2 regions of the Roseateles sp. genome follow, and region 1 is predicted to be linked to the other one. Evidence: predicted binding sites of a transcription regulator. Region 1 holds the regulator's gene; the other holds the start of a gene.
What was found. Region 1 encodes HrcA, which represses chaperone genes, less so after heat shock. Its sites were predicted from a motif close to TTAGCACTCNNNNNNNNNGAGTGCTAA; they were not measured.

Region 2: the regulator HrcA is predicted to act here: its motif matches at 1,863-1,889, upstream of rpoH (RNA polymerase sigma factor RpoH).

Annotation. Positions count from the first base shown of each region.
Region 1 covers NZ_OZ253537.1:1,863,101-1,866,304, forward strand. Annotated here, with positions in the region: gene recN (DNA repair protein RecN) at 1-214, opposite strand, end outside; gene ACQY39_RS08050 (NAD kinase) at 218-1,093, opposite strand; gene hrcA (heat-inducible transcriptional repressor HrcA) at 1,162-2,181, shown strand; tRNA gene ACQY39_RS08060 (tRNA-Ile) at 2,378-2,454, shown strand; partial or broken gene ACQY39_RS08065 (IS3 family transposase) at 2,820-3,204, opposite strand, start outside.
Region 2 covers NZ_OZ253537.1:2,115,579-2,118,782, forward strand. Annotated here, with positions in the region: gene cyoE (heme o synthase) at 1-180, shown strand, start outside; gene ACQY39_RS09160 (SCO family protein) at 203-823, shown strand; gene rpoH (RNA polymerase sigma factor RpoH) at 896-1,816, opposite strand; gene ACQY39_RS09170 (chemotaxis protein CheW) at 1,977-2,483, opposite strand; gene ychF (redox-regulated ATPase YchF) at 2,722-3,204, opposite strand, start outside.

The DNA.
Region 1 (3,204 bases):
CGGGGCAGTCGAACTCGGCCGAGATCTCGGCGCGCGCCGCGCCTTCGCGCACCACGCCAGCGTCACCGCGCTGGCCCAGGGCCAGCTGCAGCGCGTCGATCAAGATGGATTTGCCGGCCCCGGTCTCGCCGGTCAGCACCGAGAAGCCGGCGCCGAAATCGAGCTCCAGCTCGGGCACGATGACGAAGTCACGCAGACTCAGGCGTCGCAACATGGTTCAGCTCACCCCTTCATACCAGCGCAGCTTGCGGCGCAGGGTGGCGTAATAGCTCCAGCCCTTGGGGTGCAGGAAGCAAACCTGGTGGGCCGAGCGGCGCACGGTGATGCGGTCGCCGTGCAGCAGGCTGGCCAGGCTTTGCATATCGAAATTGACGCTGGCGTCGCGCCCGGCCACGATCTCCATGCGCACCTCGCCGGTGTCCGGCAGCACGATGGGTCGGTTGGACAAGGTGTGCGAAGCAATCGGAACCAGCAGCCAGCCGCCGATGCTGGGGTGCATGATGGGCCCGCCGGCCGAAAGTGCGTAGGCGGTGGAGCCGGTCGGCGAGGCAACGATGATGCCGTCGGCCCGCATATTGGCCACGAACTCGTCGCCCACATCCACGCGCAGCTCCACCATGCTGGCGGTGGCGCCGCGGCTGACCACCACATCGTTCAGGGCCAAGCCTTCAAAGATGCTTTCGCCGTCGCGCCAGACGGCGCCTTCCAGCATGGAGCGCTTCTCGGTTTCGAAGTCGCCATCCAGAATCGGCGCCAGTGCTTCCTGGAATTTTTCCAGCGAGATGTCGGTGATGAAACCCAGGCGGCCCTGGTTGATGCCGACCAGGGGCGTGCCGTGGCGGGCCATCTCGCGGGCGAAGCCCAGCATGGTGCCGTCGCCGCCGACGACGATGGCCAGGTCGCAGCGCGTGCCCAGCTCCTCGGTCGTCAGTGACTCAAATGCCGTCATGCCGGTGTTGAGTGCGGTCTCGCTTTCGAGGGAAACATCGAGGCCTTGCCGCATCAGAAAATCGGCAATCTCCTCCAGAATCGGGCGAATGCCGCGGGCCTGGTGTTTGCCGACGATTGCCACATGTTGGAAACGTTTGGCCATAGCGAAGAATTACACCACAGCACTATGTCAGTCCGCTGAAGGCGGGCGCCAGTCCCTACAATGGCTACATGCTCGACGAGCGATCCAAATCCCTTCTGAAAACCCTGGTCGAACGCTATATCGCGGACGGCCAACCTGTCGGTTCCCGCACGCTGTCCAAAGCTTCCGGTCTGGAGCTGAGCCCGGCGACCATCCGCAATGTGATGGCCGACTTGGAAGAGCTGGGCCTGATCGCCAGCCCCCACACCAGCGCCGGCCGCATTCCGACGGCCCGCGGCTACCGCCTCTTCGTCGACACCATGCTGACCGCCCAGCCCGGCTTGGTGGTGCCTGACGACCGGCCGATCGAGACCCAGATTCAGCCCGACCAGCCGCAGCGCGTGATCGCCAGCGCTGCGCACCTGCTGTCCAGCCTGTCCAATTTCGTCGGCGTGATCACCGCGCCGCGCAAGCCCAGCGTTTTCCACCACATCGAATTCCTGCGCCTGGGCGAACGTCGGGTGCTGGTCATCATGGTCTCGCCCGATGGCGATGTGCAGAACCGCGTCATCTTCACCGCGCAAGACCACAGCCAGGCCGAGCTGGCCGAGGCCAGCAACCGCCTCAACGCCAGCTATGCCGGCCTGAGCCTGGAGGCTGTGCGCGAGCGACTCAAGAGCGAGGTGGACCAGCTGCGCGGCGAGATCTCCGGCCTGATGAGCGCCGCCGTGCAGGCCGGCACCGAGGCCATGGCCGACGAGCAAGAGCGCGTCATCATCTCCGGCGAGCGCAATCTGCTCACCGTGCAAGACTTCTCCAACGATATGGGGAGTCTGCGCCGCCTGTTCGATATGTTCGAGCAGAAGACGCAGCTCATGCGCCTGCTCGACGTTTCCAGCCGCGCCGAGGGCGTGCGCATCTACATCGGTGGCGAAAGCCAGGTTGTGCCCTTCGAAGAACTGTCCATCGTCTCCTCGCCCTACGAGGTCAACGGCCAGGTCGTCGGCACCCTGGGCGTCATCGGCCCCACCCGCATGGCCTACGACCGAATGATCCAGATCGTGGACATCACGTCGAGGATGGTGAGTCAGGCGCTGTCGCAGAAGTGAGGGAGTGGGGCGCGCCGCTAAGGGCGCCGTGAACAGGTGAACAAGAGCACGCCCGGCTGTTTCACGACTCACGACTCACGATTCACGATTCACGAGCCCCCTTCGCCGCCAAGTCTCCGCCTGCTGCGCCACCTATACAATCGCGGGCTCCGCCGGTGCAATGCCGGCGATTTCTCCAAGGGTCGCAAGTCCCCGGGGGCCGTTAGCTCAGTTGGTTAGAGCAGAGGACTCATAATCCTTTGGTCGCAGGTTCAAGTCCTGCACGGCCTACCAGTTTTACAGGGATTTTAACGATAGTGATCGCTAACATTGTCTGGCTGGCTTTTGCTGGTGCCAGTCTGGTGCCAGTTTTGGATCGATTGCACTGCGCAAGAAGCGACTGTTTTTCAGGTCTAAAATTTTTCTGGCGCTGCGCCCGGAGTCGCTGAATTTGAGCGAGAACTCATCGCTTGCCCACGCAGAGATGGCGCGTGCATTGTGTGTGCCAATCGCGGATTGACCCATTTGCCGAAGTTCTGTCGACCGCCGACTGACCCCGCGAGCAACGTCGCTTGACGCTGCTGCTCGGTAAACGACGCAGGTTGGTAGGGGCAGTCGAAGGCCGGCGCCCCGGGGATGCGGACAAAAACTTGGACTGGTTATGCGGCGATGCCCAAGCGCCGACGATGCTGGGCAGGACTGCGAAAGCCCAGTGAGCTCTTGATCCGAGCCTCGTTGTACCAGCGGATGCAGGCGTCCACCGCCGCCACGAACTCCTCGATGCTTGTCGAGAGCCAGTTGCGAGCGAAGAACATCTCGGTCTTGAGCCGACCGAAGAAGCCCTCGCATGCCGCGTTGTCCGGCGAGCATCCCTTGCGTGACATCGAGCGGACCAGCTTGGCGTCAGAGATTCGAGCTAGCCAGCCTGGCCATCGATAGTGGCCGCCCCGATCGGAATGCACCACCGGCCTCTCGCCACTTGCTGCGACCTTCTCGATCGCAGCGTCCAGCATCGTATTGACCAACTCCGCGTTCGGCCGAGTG
Region 2 (3,204 bases), 250 kb from region 1:
ATGAGCGGCTGGATCTATCTCATCAGCGCCTTGGCTCTGGGCCTGGGTTTTTGCGCCTACGCCTGGCAGCTCTGGCGCGAGTATTCCGACGAACTGGCGCGCGCCACCTTCCGCTTTTCCATCTGGCATCTGTCGCTGTTGTTCGCGGCGCTCTTGCTCGATCACTACCTGCTGCCTTGAACGGACCCGAGAGATGAAACCGATGTGTTCCAAACGCGCTTTGCTACGTCTGTCTGCGGGCGTTCTGTTGGCAGGCAGTCTGACCGCTTGTGATCAACTGGGCCTAGGCGGCGCCAGCAAGCCGGTGTTCAAGGGTGTGGACCTGACTGGGGCCGAATATGCGCGCAGCCTGAACCTGCCCGATCTGGATGGCCGCAACCGCAGCTTGGCGGACTTCAAGGGCAAGGTGCTGGTGGTGTTCTTCGGCTACACACAATGCCCCGATGTCTGTCCGACCACCATGGCCGAGTTGGCTGAGGTCAAACGCTCACTAGGAGCTGATGGTGATCGGGTTCAGGGCATCTTTGTCTCGGTCGATCCCGAGCGCGACACCGCTGCCTTGTTGAAGGCCTATCTGGCCAGCTTTGACCCCAGCTTTGTGGCGCTGCGTGGCAGCGAGGAGCAGGTCAAGGCGGCTGCCAAGGAGTTCAAGGTCTACTTCGCCAAGGTGCCAGGCAAGACGCCCGAGACTTACACCATGGACCACACAGCCGCCAGCTTCATCTTTGACACCCAAGGACGGGTGCGGGTGTTCTCGCGCTATGGCTCGGGCGCGCAGGCCTTGACCGACGACATCAAGATGCTGCTGGCCGAAAAGGGCTGATCCGCGCAGACAGATCCACCATGAGAAACGGCCCCGCAAGGGGCCGTTTGCTTTGGCAGGCGCCGCGCTCGATCAGGCCGGCGTCAAGGCCTTGCGCATCTTCTTCATGGCTGCCACTTCGATCTGGCGAATCCGTTCGGCGCTGACGCCGTACTCGGCTGCCAGTTCGTGCAGGGTCATGCCGCCCGAGGAGTCGTCGTTGACCTTGAGCCAGCGCTCCTCGACGATGCGACGGCTGCGCTCGTCCAGCGCCTCCAGAGCGCGGCTGATGCCGTCGCCAGCCAGCGCATCGCGGGCCTGGGCTTCCAGCACCCGGGTCGGCTCTTGGCTTTCATCCGCCAGATAGGCGATGGGGGCAAAGCTCTCGCCGTCCTCGTCGCTTTGCGGCTCAAGCGCCACATCGCCGCCGGACATGCGGGTTTCCATTTCCAGCACTTCTTCCGGCTTGACGTTCAGCTCGCGGGCCACATGGGCCAGCTGCGCTTCGCTGAGGCTGTTGCGGTGCGTTTGGTCGTCCGCCTGGTCTTCCTTCATGCTGTGCTTCATCGAGCGCAGATTGAAGAACAGCTTGCGCTGGGCCTTGGTCGTGGCGACCTTGACCATGCGCCAGTTGCGCAACACGTATTCGTGGATCTCGGCCTTGATCCAGTGCATGGCATAGCTGACCAGACGCACGCCTTGATCGGGGTCGTAGCGTTTGACGGCCTTCATCAGGCCGACATTGCCTTCCTGGATCAGGTCGCCCTGGGGCAGGCCATAGCCCATGTACTGGCGCGAGATCGACACCACCAGGCGCAGGTGCGAGAGCACCAAGCGACCGGCGGCCTCGAGGTCCCCGCTTTCGCGCAGGCGGCGGGCAGCCGAGCTTTCCTCTTCCGGGGTCAGCAGGGGCAGGCGGTTGACGGCGGAGATGTATGCATCCAGATTGCCCAAAGAGGGCACCAGCGCCCAAGGGTCGCGTACCGTCAAAGCAGTGGGTGTAGACAAAGTCATCGCTTTCTTTCGCAAGCCGAACCACTTCGGTTTCTTGGAAGCAATATTAGCACTCCCTTGAAGTGAGTGCCAATCGTCTGGGGCTATTCAAGAAACGATCGATTCACGGGGATTTCAGCGAGAGTGCTCGCTAACTTGATGCGAGAAGCTTGGGGTGGCCTCAGTCCAGCAGACCGAAATCCGGGCTCACGACCATGGTGTCAATGTCGAGCAGGATCAGCATGCGGTCGCCGATCTTGCCCAGGCCGGTGATGAAACGGGCATCGAGCGCGGCTGCCACCTCGGGCCGTGGCTTGATCTCTTCGGCCTTCAGTTCCAGCACATCTGAAACCGAATCGACGACCACGCCGACGATGCGCTGCGCCACATTGAGCACGATCACTACGGTGAAAGCGTTGTACTCGCCGTTCTGACCCAAGCGCATGCGCAGGTCGACGATGGGTACGATGACGCCGCGCAGATTGACCACGCCCTTGATGAAGCTGGGCGAATGGGCGACGCGTGTGGGCGGCTCATAGGAGCGGATTTCCTGCACCCGCAGGATGTCGATGCCGTATTCCTCGCCGCCGATGCGGAAGGTCAGGAATTGCTGGGTGTCATGCCGGGTTTGGTCGGTGGGCTGCAGGGCTTGTGCGCCAGAGGCGGGAACCAGTTCGTTAGAGCTCATGGATCGGTGGGCTTGTCTGCGGTTGAGGCGGGGAGGGCCGGGCAAAGTTAACTTCGTGAGGCCATTTTGCAGCCATTGTGCGCCGCGTCATCTCTCGATCTGCCGCCGCCTGGCCGGGTAATTTCCCCCATGGTCGCCCAAAGCGGCCGGCGAAGGCACGAAAAAAAGCCCCGCTGTAGCGGGGCGTGTCGGAGCGGGCGGTCGAGATCGGCCGCGTTCGGCGTCTGCGGCCGATCGATCAGACGTTGAACAGGAAGTTCAGCACGTCGCCGTCCTTGACCACGTATTCCTTGCCCTCAGCGCGCATCTTGCCGGCGTCCTTGGCGCCTTGCTCACCCTTGTAGGTGATGAAGTCCTCATAGGCGATGGTCTGGGCGCGGATGTAGCCACGCTCGAAGTCGGTGTGGATCACGCCGGCCGCTTGCGGGCCGGTGTCGCCCTTGTGGATGGTCCAGGCGCGCACTTCCTTGACGCCGGCCGTGAAGTAGGTCTGCAGGCCCAGCAGGCTGAAGCCCGCGCGGATCAGGCGGTTCAGGCCCGGCTCGTCCTGGCCCATTTCTGACAGGAACATGGCGCGGTCTTCATCGCTCATTTCCGACAGCTCAGCCTCGGTCTTGGCGCAGATGGCCACCACGGGGCCGTTCTGGGCGGCGGCGTATTCCTTCAGGCGGTCCAGGAAGGGGTTGTTCTCAAAACCGTCTTCCGAAACATTGGCCACGAA